DNA from 2 places in the Marinobacter sp. UBA3604 genome. Region 2 is predicted to be linked to the other one. Evidence: riboswitches for the same ligand, from Rfam matches in the RefSeq annotation. Region 2 holds a riboswitch; the other holds the start of a gene.
The links. Region 2 has a riboswitch for cobalamin ahead of B2590_RS11055 (TonB-dependent receptor plug domain-containing protein). Riboswitches for the same ligand answer to the same signal wherever they lie in the genome.
Positions count from the first base shown of each region.

Region 1: another riboswitch for cobalamin. It lies ahead of B2590_RS02205 (ribonucleoside-diphosphate reductase subunit alpha); the one in region 2 lies ahead of B2590_RS11055 (TonB-dependent receptor plug domain-containing protein).

Region 1 covers NZ_DFMB01000009.1:71,401-79,641, forward strand. The annotation lists gene B2590_RS02185 (helix-turn-helix domain-containing protein) at 1-888, shown strand, start outside; gene B2590_RS02190 (TonB-dependent siderophore receptor) at 1,000-3,102, shown strand; gene nhaB (sodium/proton antiporter NhaB) at 3,356-4,861, shown strand; gene B2590_RS02200 (DUF3047 domain-containing protein) at 4,848-5,582, opposite strand; cobalamin riboswitch at 5,708-5,901, shown strand; gene B2590_RS02205 (ribonucleoside-diphosphate reductase subunit alpha) at 6,012-8,241, shown strand, end outside.
Region 2 covers NZ_DFMB01000037.1:78,790-87,030, forward strand. The annotation lists gene B2590_RS11040 (methylmalonyl-CoA mutase family protein) at 1-1,100, shown strand, start outside; gene B2590_RS11045 (cob(I)yrinic acid a,c-diamide adenosyltransferase) at 1,143-1,700, shown strand; gene cobD (threonine-phosphate decarboxylase CobD) at 1,729-2,748, shown strand; cobalamin riboswitch at 2,796-2,997, shown strand; gene B2590_RS11055 (TonB-dependent receptor plug domain-containing protein) at 3,153-4,964, shown strand; gene B2590_RS11060 (cobaltochelatase subunit CobN) at 4,989-8,241, shown strand, end outside.

The DNA of each region.
Region 1 (8,241 bases), on a different contig from region 2:
AGCTACCGCTTCCCCGGCGTCGACGGCCATGACGCCCCCGATGACGATTCAACCATCGCCCGGGGGTGGATTGATGAAACCCCGCTACCGTCGGGGTTTCGCTTCACTCATTCCGACCTGACGATCTCCCAGAGCTATGAATCGGTGTCGCTGGGCCATGCGCCCCTGTTGATGGTGATCGTGCTCGAAGGACGCATCCGCCTGTCGGTTGGTGCGGTCGAGCGGGAGCTTGGGAGTGGCATGGCTGCCAGCCTGCAATTACGACCGGAATATGCACTGGCAGCCTATCAGCCTGCTGGTCAACGTTTGAAAACCATTGTGTTGGCTTTTGATCCCGGTGGCCCGTTGCCGGCGCAGACCGAACAGGGGTCTCTGCGAGCCCTGCTCAGGGGGGTGCAGGACCCAGTGGTGCTGTGGGACGTTCCACCGGTTCTCATGACGGCTCTTGAGCAACCCCTTGGCGTCGGGCTGCCTGAGCTTCAGAAAACACTGGTGCTGGAAGGTCTGGCTCTGCAGTTGGTGGGTTATGGTCTTCCGGAGCAGGTGCCAGCGATTGAACGGAAAAGTCGCGCGTCCACCCAGGAACACCAGCGCCTGGAGGCCATTCGTCAGCTGATGGAATTCGCCCCGACGGACAATTACTCCCTGACGGATCTCGCCAGCCGTGCCGCAATGAGTCCCAGCAGTTTGCGTAGTAAATTCCGTGCGACCTACGGATTGTCGGTGTTCGGGTATCTGCGGAAGTGCCGGTTGAACCTGGCCTGGTATTACCTGGAGCAGGGATACTCTGTTCAGCAGGCTGCCCACCGGTCCGGCTATCGACATGCCACTAACTTTGCGACCGCGTTCCGGCGCCAGTTCGGTGTTTCTCCCAAAACCGTCGTTTGAATCACGGTATTTATCATTCCGCATATAAATTCTGTCACTTGGCATATCTAATGCTGGATCTAAAAGCGAATAATTCGCATTACATTATCGTTAGACCCAAGTGAGGTTTTCATGTTCCGACATTCCCGTTTGTCATTTGCGGTTGCCATGGCCCTTGTCGGTGTCACCGGCGCGCCATTAGCCGTTGCCCAGGAACAGGGCGAACCGAAAATGCTGGATGCGCTAAACGTAACAGCGACCCGCAGCGCCACGAAAACCGATACCCCGGTGATTGAAACCCCGCAATCAGTATCTGTTGTCAGCCGCGAAGACTGGGAAGAAAAAGGCGCCCGTACGGTGCAGCGCGCCGCCAGCTATACCCCGGGTGTGGGTACGAACCAGGTGGGGTCTTCCAACCGCTACGATTATCTGATTCTCCGCGGTTTTTCCGATGGCAGTATCAATAACACCTATCTGGATGGCCTGCGGGTGATGAACGACGGTGGCTCCTACAGCTCCTTTGCCATTGATCCCTGGTTTCTTGAGCGTATTGAGATTGTTAAAGGCCCGACCTCCGTTCTCTACGGCCAGGGCTCCCCTGGTGGGATTGTTGCCCTCACCAGCAAGCGTCCGGAGTTCCGGGATGGGGGTGAAATCCGTGTCTCGCTCGGCAACAACGCCCAGCGCAGCTTTGCCTTTGATGTCACCGGTTCGGTGGATGATGAGCAACGGGTTGCCTATCGTGTGACCGGCATTGCTTCCGCTGCTGACGCGCAACAGGACCACGTGGAACTGGACCGTCGCGCCATTGCCCCGTCGCTGACCTGGGACATGACCGACGAGACCAGCGTGACTCTGCTGGCCTACCTTCAACGTGATCCGGAAGGTGGCTACCACAGCGGTTTGCCGTACGAGGGCACGGTGGAGTCCCGCGACGGCCAGAAAATCGACAACACCTTTTTTGAGGGCGAACCGGACTACGACCTTTTCCGGCGCGACATGACCATGGTGGGATACGATCTGGAGCATCGAATCAACCGTAACTGGTCCGCCTTGCAGAAAGCCCGTTACCTGGATTCGGACGTTGAGTTGAAACAGGTTTATGCCTACGGCTGGGCCTCGGCCACTGAGCTTAACCGCTACTACTCCGGTGGCGATGAGGATCTGCAGGCACTCACCGTTGATAACCAGATTCAGGGGGAATTGACGACTGGCGCGGTGGATCACACCGTATTGGTGGGGGTGGACTATCAGCAGCGTGAGAACGACGTGGTCTGGCCGTCGGGCGCCTTTCCGGCCATCGATGCCTTCAATCCTGAGTACGGGGCCGATCCCTCTGCCCTATACCCCCCGCAACGCAATCTCCGTAAGCAGAAACAGACCGGGGTCTATCTGCAGGACCAGCTGGCCACCGGTGGCTGGCGGTTGACGTTGGGTGGCCGTTACGACTGGGTGGAGATCGAGAACACCAATCGTGACACCGGTGTAGTGACAGAGCTGGACGAAACCCAGTTCAGTGGCCGTGCCGGGCTGCTCTACCTGTTCGACAACGGCATTGCACCCTACGTGTCCCACTCCACGTCGTTTTCGCCCAGCGCCTATACCGACGAGAACGGCGACCTGCTGGCCCCGAGAGAAGGCAAGCAGATAGAAACCGGGCTTAGGTACCAGCCGGTGGGAACCACGGACCTGTATACGCTCTCTCTGTTCCGCATCAACCAGGAGAATCTGGCCACCAAGCAGCCACAGGAGTCCTTCTACCGCAGTATTGGTGAGATTGAGTCCCAGGGTGTGGAGCTGGAAGCCAAGGCGCAGCTGACGGAGAACCTGAATGTCCAGGCCGGATATGCGTTCACGGACGTCACCTTTGAGAAGTCCGAGGCCTATCGCGAGGGCAATGCCGCCAGCCAGGTGCCGGAACACCAGCTGACCCTGTGGGCCGGTTACCGGTTCACGCAGGGAGTCCTTAATGGGGCAAACGCGGGATTGGGTGTCCGTCACAACGCAGACATCTACGCCGATGATGCCAACACCAAAAAGGTGCCGGACTACACCCTGGTGGATCTGGCACTGGGCTACGATTTCAGCGAGCTCGGCCTGGAAGGCGTTTCTACCCGGCTGAACGTGAACAATCTGCTGGACAAGGAATACGTGGCGTCCTGCTACAACAGTCTGGACTTCTGTTACTTCGGGGCAGAACGTAACGTTACGGCGTCGGTTTCTTACCGGTTCTGACACGTAAGCGGGAAGTGATAACGGTCATAATAAACCCTGAGTGCTGAAAACAGAGTCGATTCTGGCTCTGTTTTTAAGTAATATTACGAAACTCTTTTGAGTGGTCGTCCGGCCACTCTTCCTTGTTTCATGTAAGACCAAATAGGCACTCACCCTGTACCTTTGGGGGATTACCGGTTACACAAATATCAAGGAAGATGCGGGCCTTCTGCCACACAATTCCAACAAACCGTTTACTCAGAAGATTCCCGCAATGCCCACAACCGTTCTCTCCGGCTTTACCCACAACTTCCTGGGTAATGCACCCGCCTGGTACAAACAGGTCATTCTTCTATTCCTGATTGCCAACCCGCTGATTGTCTGGACCCTTGGCCCGGCCGTGGCCGGTTGGGCGTTGGTGGGGGAGTTTATTTTTACTCTGGCCATGGCGCTGAAGTGTTATCCACTGTTACCGGGCGGGTTGCTGGCGATTGAAGCCCTGTTAGTGGGTATGACGTCAGCGGATGCGGTGTACCACGAGGTGTTGGTGAACTTCCCGGTCATCCTGCTGCTGATGTTCATGGTGGCTGGCATCTACTTCATGAAAGAGCTGCTGCTGGTGACGTTTACCCAGATCCTGGTGGGTGTGCGGTCAAAGTCCGCGTTGTCACTGCTGTTCTGTGCTGCTGCGGCCGTTCTATCTGCGTTCCTGGACGCGCTTACCGTCACCGCAGTCATCATCAGTGTCGCTGTCGGTTTTTACTCGGTGTACCACAAGGTAGCCTCCGGCAAGGGTTATCATCACTCTGATCACAACGCCAACAGCGACGAACACGTGATTGAGTTGCACCGGGAAGACCTGGACAAGTTCCGGGCCTTTCTGCGTAGCCTGCTGATGCACGGCGCCATTGGAACGGCCTTGGGGGGAGTGTCCACCATGGTGGGCGAACCCCAGAACCTGCTGATCGCCAAGGTAGTAGGGTGGGACTTTGTCAGTTTCTTCCTGCGTATGGCGCCGGTGAGCCTGCCGGTGCTGGTGGCCGGCCTGACCACCTGCTGGCTGCTGGAAAAACTGCGCTGGTTTGGGTATGGCGCTCGCCTGCCCAAGCCTGTCCGCCAGGTACTGGAAGAGTTCGCCGACAACGAGCGCACCAAGCGCACGAAAGCCGACCAGGCTGCCCTGTGGGTGCAGGCAATGGCGGCCCTGGTGCTGGTTGTTGGGCTGGCGTTTCACCTGGCAGAGGTAGGATTGATCGGCCTTCTGGTGATTATCCTGATCACCTCGTTCACTGGTGTTACCGATGAGCACCAGATCGGCAAGGCCTTCCAGGAGTCGCTGCCATTTACCTCGTTGTTGGTGGTGTTTTTCGCCATCGTCGCGGTGATTCACGAGCAACACCTGTTCAAGCCGATCATCGATTTTGTGCTCAGCCTGCCTCAGGACCAGCAGCCGGGCATGTTCTTTATTGCCAACGGGCTGTTGTCGATGATCAGCGACAATGTGTTTGTAGCCACCGTTTATATCAGTGAAATCAAACAGGCGCTGGACGCCGGCAGTATCGACTACGAGCATTTCCAGGAGCTGGCCATCGCCATCAATACCGGCACCAACCTGCCCAGTGTGGCTACCCCCAACGGCCAGGCCGCGTTTCTGTTCCTGCTGACGTCTGCAATCGCTCCGCTGGTGCGATTGTCCTACGGGCGGATGGTTGTGATGGCGTTTCCCTATACCATCGTGATGGGCGCGGTAGGTCTGTTTTGCGTCATCAATCTGGTTTGACCAAGCTGACATCGCTATACCAGGCGGTGGCAGATGCTCCGGTGTTGTCGGAATCCGACATGATGGCGACGCCCACCAGCTTCGGCGGCTCTCGGCCAAAGGCCTTGCGGTAGTCCGCAACGATATCCCGCTCCACCGTGACCCATTCGCCTGTGTTCGCCGTCCCGGAGTTCACTGCTACCATCATCGTGGTATCGGTGAACGGGTTGGCAATGATTTCGCCAACCGGCAGCCGGTTGGCCCAGATGTAGTTCAGCGCATTGCCCGGCAGTTCCTCCCCGAACACCACTTCCACGGTCTTGCGTTTGGCGCGCTCGAAAAAGCCGGCTTCGTCCGGCTCGAACTCAAAGGCCACGTAGATTCGCGCAGGGTAGTCATCGCCCTCCTTTTTACGGGCGTTTCCCTGCTCATAGACGTTCGACACTTTCCACCGCCAGCGCAGGATCAGTGAATCCCCGGGTTCGACGGACACCCTGGCTATCAGCCCGGAGGCGCTGTTGTCCGTGGTGGCCTTGACCACCTGCTCGCCGTTGTCGTCCGTCAACTGATAGCGACTGTGGCGGTCTATCTTCGGAAACTCCATCGGTTCCCAGCCATCTTCCAGGGACGTTATGGTCGAAAACGCGGTGATCAGCGAGTTTTCCGTGCTGTCAGCCTGGGCCGAAGCGGCCATCAACGAAAGGGCGAGGGCGGCCGTCAGGTATCTCGGTAGCGGTGTCATGGGATGCTCCTATGGGTTCGTTTACTGACCGGTAACCGTCGAAAAAGTGCCTTGTTGCGATTTATCTTAGTCTATATAGTGTTTATATCCTTGGCTTAGTACCAGATATAGTGATCAAAGGCTGATCAATCACAGATCGCCCTCGTCACGATGATCGTGGTACCGGGAATCCGGTGAGACTCCGGAACTGACGCGCAGCGGTATTGGGGAACGAGCGTGGCATAAAGACACTGGCGAATGCCGGGAAGTCGCCACGCAAGGCCGAGCCAACAGGTTCACGCCCCTGAGTCCGAAGACCTGCCAGGGAATACAACTGCACCTTCGCGTATCAAGGTGAGCAGACCGGTTTTGCGTTGTCTCTGTTCAGAGCAATGCTCGCCCCTGCGTACGCGAAGGTCTTGGCATAAACGCGTACTCAGGAGAACCGACATGTCCACTGCCACCCTGGCCGAGTCCGGCCAATCTGCCTCAACCAGCACTGCCTCCCTACAGGTTATTAAACGTAATGGCGCCCTGGTTGGATTCGACGCCAGCAAAATCAGTGTTGCCGTGACCAAAGCGTTTCTTGCCGTCGAAGGCGATGAAGCAGCGGGCTCGGCCCGTATCCACGATTCCGTGGAACAGGTTACCCATCAGGTCATGCAGGCCATCAGCCGACGCTTGAAAGCCGGCGGCAAGGTGCACATTGAAGATATCCAGGACCAAGTGGAACTGGCGCTGATGCGGGCGGAGGAGCAGAAAGTGGCCCGCGCCTATGTACTCTACCGGGAGGCTCATGCCCAGGAGCGGGCCAGCCTGGCGCCGGTGGAGGCGCATCCCACGCTTACGGTGAAAAAAGCCAACGGTGAGGCCGCACCGCTGGATCTGGGGCTGATGAAAGTCCAGGTGGAGCGTGCCAGCCAGGGATTGGAGGGCATCGATGGCGAGTCCCTGGTGGAAGGGGCGCTGCGGAACCTGTACGACGGTATCGCTGAGGAGGAGGTGCTGTCTGCGCTGATCATGACCGCCCGCGGCCGCATCGAGCAGGAACCGGACTACAGTGCCGTAACCGCTCGTCTGCTGCTGGAACAACTCAGGCTGGAAACCGCGGCCGCCTTGAGCCTGCCCCTAAGTTTGCCGCTGGCGGAAATATACCCGCAGGCCCTGAGCACCTTCATTGAGCAGGGCATCCACTACGAGCTGCTGGACGACGCCATGGCGGCGTTCGACCTGGAACGCCTGGGTGCTGCCCTCAAGCCGGAGCGGGACCACCAGTTTGGGTTCCTCGGCCTGCAGACCCTCTACGACCGCTATTTCCTCAACTGGAAAGGTGACCGGCTGGAGTTGCCCCAGGTTTTCTTCATGCGCGTGTCCATGGGCCTGGCGTTGCAGGAAGATGACCCCAATGCCCGGGCCATTGAGTTCTACGACCTGTTGTCATCCTTCGACTACATGGCCTCCACGCCAACCCTGTTCAACAGTGGTACCCGACATTCCCAGCTTTCATCCTGCTACCTCACCACCGTTCAGGATGATCTGGAGGGTATCTATGGTGCCATCCGCGACAACGCCATGCTGTCCAAGTGGGCCGGCGGCCTGGGTAACGACTGGACGCCAGTCAGGGCTTTGGGCTCCCACATCAAGGGTACCAACGGCAGCAGCCAGGGTGTGGTGCCATTCCTGAAAGTGGTGAACGACACGGCGGTGGCGGTGAATCAGGGCGGCAAGCGCAAGGGCGCCGTGTGCGCTTACCTGGAAAGCTGGCACCTGGATATTGAGGAGTTCCTGGAGCTACGCAAGAACACCGGCGATGAGCGTCGTCGTACCCACGACATGAACACCGCCAACTGGGTACCGGACCTGCTGATCGAACGCATGCGCAGTGATCAGGACTGGACCCTGTTCTCGCCAAACGACGCTCCGGACCTGCATGACCTCTATGGCAACGCATTCCGGGAGCGGTACCAGGAATACGAGGCGATGGCGGCCAGGGGCGAGATTACTCTGTTCAAGACGGTGTCCGCCAAACTGCTCTGGCGCAAGATGCTGACCGTGCTGTTCGAGACCGGGCACCCCTGGATTACCTTCAAGGACCCCTGCAACCTGCGCTCACCGCAGCAGCATCGGGGCGTGGTGCACAGCTCCAACCTGTGTACCGAAATCACCCTGAACACCAGTGCGGATGAGATCGCCGTGTGCAATCTGGGGTCCATCAACCTGGCGGCCCATGTCCACAACGGTGAGCTGGATGTCCAGCGCCTCGAACGCACGGTCAGTATCGCGGTCCGCATGCTCGATAACGTGGTCGACATCAATTACTACGCAGTGCCCCAGGCGAAGAGTTCCAATTTCAAGCATCGGCCCGTTGGTCTCGGCCTGATGGGCTTTCAGGATGCGTTGTATCGACTCAATCTGCCCTACACCAGCGCGGAAGCGGTGGAGTTTGCCGATGTGGCGATGGAGCAGATCAGTTATTTCGCGATCCGGGCCTCGGCTGCGCTGGCCGGTGAACGCGGTGCCTACGAGACCTATGAAGGCTCATTGTGGCATCAGGGTATTCTGCCCATTGACTCCATCAACCTGTTGAAAGAGGCCCGTCAGGACGGTGACCTGAGCCTGAATACCAGCAGCCGCCTGGACTGGACGGCCGTGCGGGAACTCATCGCCCGCAATGGCATGC
Region 2 (8,241 bases):
TCCAGAACGACATTCTCAAGGAGTACATTGCCCAGAAAGAGTGGATATTTCCGGTGCGGCCGTCGGTTCGCCTGGTGCGGGACTGCATCCAGTACGGCTCCGAAAACATGAAGCGGTACAACCCTATCAATATCTCCGGCTATCACATTTCTGAAGCCGGTTCGACGGCGGTTCAGGAAGTGGCGTACACCATGGCAACCACCATGGAGTACGTCAGGACCGCCATCGACGCGGGCGTGGACGTGAATGAGTTCGGGCCACGCCTGTCCTTCTTCTTTGTCAGCCAGGCGGATTTCTTCGAGGAAATTGCCAAGTTCCGCGCAGCCCGGCGGGTTTATGCCAAGATCATGCGCGAAAAATTCAACGCCACCAAACCCGAGGCCAGCCGGCTTCGTTTTCACGCCCAGACTGCCGCGGCCACCCTGACCAAGCCGCAATACACCATCAACCCGATCCGTACCGCGCTTCAGGCACTGTCTGCGGTACTGGGTGGCGCCCAATCCCTGCACACCAACGGCATGGATGAAGCGTTCGCCATTCCAACGGAAGAGGCGATGCGTATTGCCCTGCGAACCCAGCAGATCATCGCCTACGAGACCAACATCACCCAGGTGGTGGACCCATTGGGCGGTTCCTACTATGTCGAGAATCTTACCGATGAGATCGAGAAGGAAGTCTGGAAGATTCTCGACGAAGTGGAAGAGCTCGGTGGCACGCTGCAGTGCATCGACGACGGCTACTTCCAGAGGGGCATCTCCGATTCCGCCTACGATTTCGCGCTGCGCAAGGCCAGCGGTGAGCGTCCGGTTATCGGCGTCAACATGTTCGTGCAGGACGAAGAGGATGTTGAAATCGAAACCCATCCCCACGATCCGGAAACCGAACGCCGGCAGATTGAACGCCTGAATAAGGTCAAGGACAATCGCGACGAGGAGAAAGTTCAAAGCATGCTCAAGCAACTGAAAGAGCAGGCCGAGGACGAATCGGCCAATCTCATGCCCATCACCATCGAACTGGTGAAAGAGGGCGCCTCGATGGGCGATATTGTTGAAACCCTGAAAGGGATATGGGGAACCTATCGCGAAAAACCTGTAATCTGACCGGCTTTGAATACTGACAGAACCGGTTCACGGGAGACATGAATGGTCAGGCTCACCAAGATCTATACGAAAACCGGAGACAAGGGCGATACCGGTCTTGGCGACGGCAGCCGCGTCGCCAAGCATGACCTGCGTGTGGAAGCCTACGGTACGGTGGATGAGGCCAACGCAGTGATTGGTCTCGCGCGACTGCATGTGGACGACGAACTGGACGTGATACTGGCACGCATCCAGAACGACCTGTTTGATGTCGGGGCGGATCTGTGTACCCCGATCGTGGAGAACCCGAAATACCCGCCACTGAGGCTTGCCGAGGGCAAGACCGTTGAGCTTGAGCAGGAGATCGACCGGTTCAACGCGGATATTCCGTCGCTTCGCTCCTTTATCCTGCCCGCGGGCAATGCGGCCGCAACGTATCTACATCATGCGCGTACCGTGACGCGGCGCGCTGAGCGTATCATTGCTCAGCTACAGGAAGAGCAGGACATCAGCCCGTTGGTTCTGGCATACATGAATCGGCTGTCTGATTTGCTGTTCGTCCTTGCCAGACACGCCAACAACCAGGGTAAGGACGACGTGCTTTGGGTGCCGGGAAAATAATGCTGGCCCGAGACCAGGGTATTGAAGCGTGAATTTGTCGCCGCTGGAACATGGAGGCCGGCTACGGGCCGCCGCAAAAACGTGGGGCACCCCGCTGGATCAATGGCTGGACCTGTCCACCGGTATCAATCCGCATGGGTGGCCGGTTCCGGCGATCCCGGAAGAGGTCTGGCGTCGCCTGCCGGAGCCAGACGATGGCCTGGAGCCACTCATCAGGCAATGGGTGGGTGCACCGGATGGCGCCGCATGTATGGCCCTGGCTGGTAGCCAGGCGGCAATCATGCACTTGCCCCGTTTACGAAAGCCGTGCCGGGTAGGTGTGCCCTCTCCGGGGTACCAGGAGCATGGTCATAACTGGGCTGCTGCCGGTCATCGGGTGATCGAGATTGGCAATGATCAGCTAGAGGAAGATGACGAAAGCTGGCTGGACGAGCTGGACGTGCTGGTGTGGATCAATCCAAGTAATCCCACTGGCCAGGTTGTTGATCCGGACCGGTTGCTGAGCTGGCATCAGCGACTTCAGCGTCGTGGTGGGTGGCTGATTGTAGACGAGGCGTTCGTCGATGCCACTCCGGAACTCAGTGTCGGGCATGCGACCGATAAACCCGGTCTTATCGTCATGAGATCCCTGGGTAAGTTTTTCGGCCTGGCGGGCCTGCGGGCCGGGGCTGCGGTGGGAGACCCGGATATTGTTCGCCGATTGAGCGCAGTGATCGGGCCCTGGTCAATCAGTGGCCCTGCGCGATTTATCATGGGCCAGGCGCTGGCGGACACCCAGTGGCAGGCGGCGACGATGGAGCGGCTGCACAGTGAAAGCCAGCGGTTGGCGGACTGCCTGTCGCGGCACGGCTTTGAAGGCGTTACTGGAACGGCGCTTTTTAGATACGTTCGGCATGGCCGCGCGGCGGAGTTTGCAGGCGATCTCGCACGGCGGGGAATCCTCGTTCGGGAGTTTGAGAAGCCTGCTGCACTGCGGTTTGGACTGCCCGGCTCTGAACCGGAATGGACCCGGTTAGACCAGGCATTGTATTTGAGTCATCTGTATTGATTTAGCACATAAGGGCTGCTAGTTTGGCGCCCGATTCGATGAACACCGTGTTCAGGTAACGCTTTTTTGCGGTATCCCCGCCGGAAAGCGTAAAACGGGAAGTCGGTTAAAGTCCGACGCTGCCCCCGCAACGGTAAGCGAGCTAAAGGCAATCGAAAAAAGCCACTGTGCGTCATGCATGGGAAGGTGATTGCCCCGGACCGGCCCATCGGCTGATCCACTCGCAAGCCCGGAGACCGGCCTGAATACACACCGGAAGTTGCGGAGGGCGACGGCGGTGGGAGAGTTGCGTCGGTCTCACACCCGTACCCTGACTCGTATCCTGCCTCCCCAATCTCATACTCAAACTCCGCAACACAATAACCATCACGCGGGTGCGCGTGGTTTGCCAGCGAGTGTTGATTATGAGTGATCTGAAATCCGTGCCGGTTCTGTTGTTCGGCCTACCCTTCGTTTTCCTGCCAGTTTCCGACGCACTGGCCGATGAGGAGTATACCGTTGCTGCCCTTGATCCCATTGTTGTAACGGCTACGCTCGGCCCGAAGACCCGGGGCGAGAGTGACTCCTCTGTCACTGTAATTGATGACGAAGATATCCAGCGCCTGCAGCCCCAGACATTTGAGGAGCTGCTGGTGGGCCAGCCTGGTCTGGACATTACCAGCAATGGTTCTTTTGGTAAGAACATCAGCGTTTTCACCCGGGGTACCGGCAGTGAATCCACTGTATTCCTGGTGGATGGTGTGCGCCTTCGCTCCGCCACTACCGGCAGTACCGCCTGGCAATATTTTCCACCACAGATGGTGGAGCGGGTAGAAATTGTTCGTGGCTCCCGCAGTAATCTCTACGGGGCCGATGCCGTAGGCGGTGTTATCCAGGCCTTCACTCATAGTGCAGAAACGGGGAATGAAGGCTGGGTTCAGGCTGGCGGTGGCAACTTTAACACCCAGGAGTATGTGGCCGGTGCGGCCGGTACGGAAGGCCGGATGAAATACAGCCTGAGCGCGAGCCATCTGGAAACCGACGGTACGGCCGTCGTGGAAGGGGGTGAAGACAAAGGCTATAGAAACACGTCTGCGCTTGCGTCCGTTGCTCACCAGTTCGACTCCGGTGGGGAAGCCGGCGTTGTCCTCATGCGTGCCCAGGGCAACACTGAATTTGAGGGTGGTGACACCGATTTTACCATCCAGACCCTCGGTTTCCGCCTGGACACACCCATCAGCGACTATTGGCGCAGCCGCATACTGCTGGCGGAATCCCTCGACGAATCCGACAACCGCGATACCTTCGGCAACAGCACCTTCGATACTAAAACTCGCAGCGCGCGCTGGGAGAATCAGATCAGTATTGGGCGTCACGAATACATCGTTGGTGGCGAACTGCTGGTAGATGAAGTTGACAGTACCACCGAATATGACGAATCCAGCCGCACCAATGCCGCCGTTTTCGGTCAGGCTCTGTTGAATTTCGGACCGACCGACTTTCAACTGAGCTTGCGGGCGGACGACAACGAAGCTTTCGGACGTGAAGAAACCGGCGCCGTTGCCATGGGGGTTGATCTGGACCGGAATCATCGGGCTCGGGTGAGTTACAGTACGTCTTTCCGGGCGCCCACCTTCAATGACCTCTACTTCCCCAATTTTGGTAATGCGGATCTGCAACCGGAAACCGCCGGTAGCGTCGAGCTCGGTATTGGCGGGAATTACACACGTTGGTTCTGGGATGCCGCGATTTATCAGACCGACGCTGATGATCTGATTGTATTTACCTTCAAGGACGGACGGTTTGCACCGTTCAACGTAAACGAAGCACGTATTCGGGGGATAGAGCTGAGTGCTGGTCTGGAATTGGAGGAGTGGACGGTTCAGGCAGCTGCCTCGGTCACCGACCCTCGCAACCGTGAAACCGACAATCGAATTCGTCGCCGTAGCGCCAAACAATTCCGGGTCGATCTGGATCGGGACTTCGGCCGTGTGTCGCTGGGGACCACTGTGAAAGGCCAGGGGTATCGCTACGACGACGCCGATAATGAAGAGCGCATCGCGGGCTTTGTCACTTGGGACCTGCGGGCTAAGTGGGAAATTGACAGCCACTGGACCACGAACCTGACAGTCGACAATGTGCTGGACAGAGAATACTCCACGGCGCAGCGCTTCGACGGACGTGCATACATCGCCGCTGGCCGCACCGCAATGTTGACGATTCGCTACGACCTATGATCAGCCATGGTGAGAGGTAGGGGCATGATTGAGCGCCTGTATCGAACTCTGAGCCGCCCGTTGTTCGGCTGCCTTTCCGGGCTTCTGTTGATGCTGTCCCAACCAGTGTCCGGCGCCACGGTATTTGGGGTAGTGTCTGAGCGTTCCGCTGCGGAGATGGCCGCTGGTGCGGAACGCTTCCTGGCAGCCCAGCCAGATCACCGCATTATTCTGCGGACTCCTGAGCAGTTGGCAAACCTGGACAACAGCGCTCTCGACGATCTGGTGAGCCAGGCCGATGCCTTATTGATGGCGGCGGTTTTCGGAGAGCAGGTGGGCCGGATTGAGCGTGCTGTGGGCGAGCAGGCCGCCGTTCGCGAGTTTCCGGTTCTGGGGGTGAATGGCGACAGGGCGCTGACTGTGCTGTCGCGGTTACAGGGGCGCAAGCCCCTGGAAGGGCTGGATGCCACGACCCTGAACAACCTGATGAAAGCGCCGGACCCCGGCACGGACTTGAAAGCCCATCAGGCAGAGCTTAAGGCCCGCTTCCCCGAACAGGAACCCTGGCTTGAAGGCCGGGCCCTTTACCAGGGACGTACCTCGCAACACCTGGATGCCTTATTGCGTTGGTTGCTTGTTCAGGCGGGCGAAGAGCTTGACGTGCCGGATCTGCCGCCCCGGTCGCTGATCCGCTATTACCGTTATGGGGAAGCTACGGATAGCGCGGCGAACCTTAATCTGCAATCCGGCCCTGTGGTCGCACTTCTGGACCTTGACAGCGGTGACCGCCCCGGCGATCGGTCGCTGCTGGACGCAACCTGTGCAGCCCTGGAATCCAGAGGGATGCAATGCTTTGCAATTCTGTCCCGTTGGGGTGGTGCCAGCCTGGAGGCTGTTCGTGCCCTGAGTGAGACGGTAGGCCCGGCGACACTATCCGGTATTGTCAGTCTTCAGGACTTTATTGTTGGAGGCGGTGAAGGTCGGCGTCAGGTCACGGAAGCGTTGGTCCGGTTGAATGTGCCGGTGATCAAGGGCTTGCGCCTGGCCTCCCGCACCACCAACCAATGGCAATTGTCGATCGACGGTATTCCGTCTGACAAGGTGCACTACAAATTGGCGATGCCCGAGCTCCAGGGGGTCAGTCAGCCTATGGTGCTGGCTACGGCGGAGCCGGAAGTGATTGACGAAAACACCGGTGTGGCTCTGACGCTTACCCAGCCTGTGCCGGAGCGGGTGGACGCCGTTGCGGACCGCCTGAAACGCTGGCAGGCCCTGCAAGCCAAGGGCAACGCCGACAAGCGCGTGGCCATCATCTACTACAATCATCCACCGGGCCGGCAGAATATTGGGGCGGACAATCTCGATGTGCCAGCTTCCCTATACGAAATGCTGCACTGGCTTAAAGCAGAGGGCTACGAAACCGGCCCACTGCCGGAGAGTCCGGAAGCCCTCACCGACCTCCTCCAGCAACGAGGCGTGAGCCTGCCGGATGATCCTCGCGCTCTGAGGGACATGGCCGGTGACGTTGCCTCAATGGCGGGCAGTACCTACCGTGAGTATCTCGAAACCTTGCCCAGGGTTGTCCAGCAGGAAATGGTTCATGGCCCCCTGGGCTATTTGCATGAGCGACTTGAGCAGGCGCATAGGTTGGGCGAAAAAGAATTGGCAACCGGTCTGTTGAGCCGGGGCATTCGTGACTTGCGGCACCTGATTGAACACCTCCAGCACCCGAACCGAAAGGCGGCCCTGAGCCGACTGGACGAGTACGAAGCGCTCTGGCAAGCACGTCTCGATGAAGGTGGTCACAGTGCGAAACTGGATGACAGCCGGGTTGCGCTGGCCGATACGGGCATTCCCGGACTCAAGGGGTGGGGAGAAGCGCCGGGCCAGTCCATGGTGGTGGATAACAGGCTGATTTTCCCTGGGCTTCGATTCGGTAATATTTACATCGGTCCGCAACCGCCCCGGGGCTGGGAAGTGGATGAAGAATTGTTGCACGCCAACACCACCTTCCCCCCGACCCACCAGTACGTGGGTTTCTACCACTGGTTACGGGATCACTACCAGGCTGATGCGCTGGTCTACGTTGGGCGCCACTCAACCAGGGAATTTCTGCCACGCCGCCGTGCTGGTTTGACGAGGGATGACTACCCGGACCTGCTGGGGGGCGACCTGCCATTGATCTATCCATACATCGTCGACGGTGTGGGCGAGGGCATCCAGGCCAAGCGCCGGGCGCTGGGAGTCATGATCAGTCACCTGACGCCGCCGCTGGCCGCAACGGAGCTTTATGACGAACTGCTGGAGCTCCGACAGCTCGTGGAAACCTGGGAGTCCGCCAATGAGCCCGACAGTCCTACAAGAGAGCGGGCGCTAAAGATGCTGCGGGAGAAAATCCAGGTGCTGGATATCTCCGACGATCTCGAACAGGAAATCGCTGGCGAGATGGGGTTGTCGGTAGAAGAGGTTTCCCTCGATGAACTTTCACCCGACTTGCTGGTTCACGAAGCCGGCCACTATGTCACTGATATGCAGGAACACTTTATGCCCCTGGGGCTGCACGTGTTTGGCCGGGACTGGAGCACAGACATGGTGGACACCATGCTCGACTCCATGGCGGGTAAGGCCGGCAAGCCAGAGCCAGCCTGGCGCACCGATCTTGAAGCGTCTCCTGCTTCTGAGCGCACCAGCTTTCTCAACGCGTTGAATGGCCGGTTTGTTGCTCCGGGGCAGGGCAACGATCCATTGCGAACGCCGGCGGTATTGCCAACGGGGCGCAATTTTCACGCCTTGTCGGATGACCTGATTCCAACCCGTGTGGCCTGGTCGCTGGCCGAAGAACTGGTCGAGGAGGCCAGGGCCACAAAAGACGGCACCTCAGAACAAAGCGATGCATTGGTGCTCTGGGCCTCGGATACGGTGCGAGACGAAGGGGTCATGATCGCCTTTGGCATGAAGCTATTAGGTGTGCGCCCGGTGTGGAACAGTCGGGGCATCGTGAAAGGCCTGGAGCGTTTGCCCGCCGGCCCGGGAACCGATACACCCATTCGTCGCAATGTGGTTTTCACCACGTCCGGCTTGTTCCGGGATCTTTATGAAAGCCAACTGGAATGGCTGGATATGGCATCGCGTTACGCCTTGGCGGGTGCGGCGGGATCCATCAGGGCCGAGCACCCGGAGCTGGACGAGGCACTGGAGCAGGCGTTATCGGTTCTCCCGGCCGACATGCGTAAGCCGGGCGAGGAATCCCTGTCTACCAACGGTGTTGCCGCTCACTGGGTCGCTGATACACGGGTAC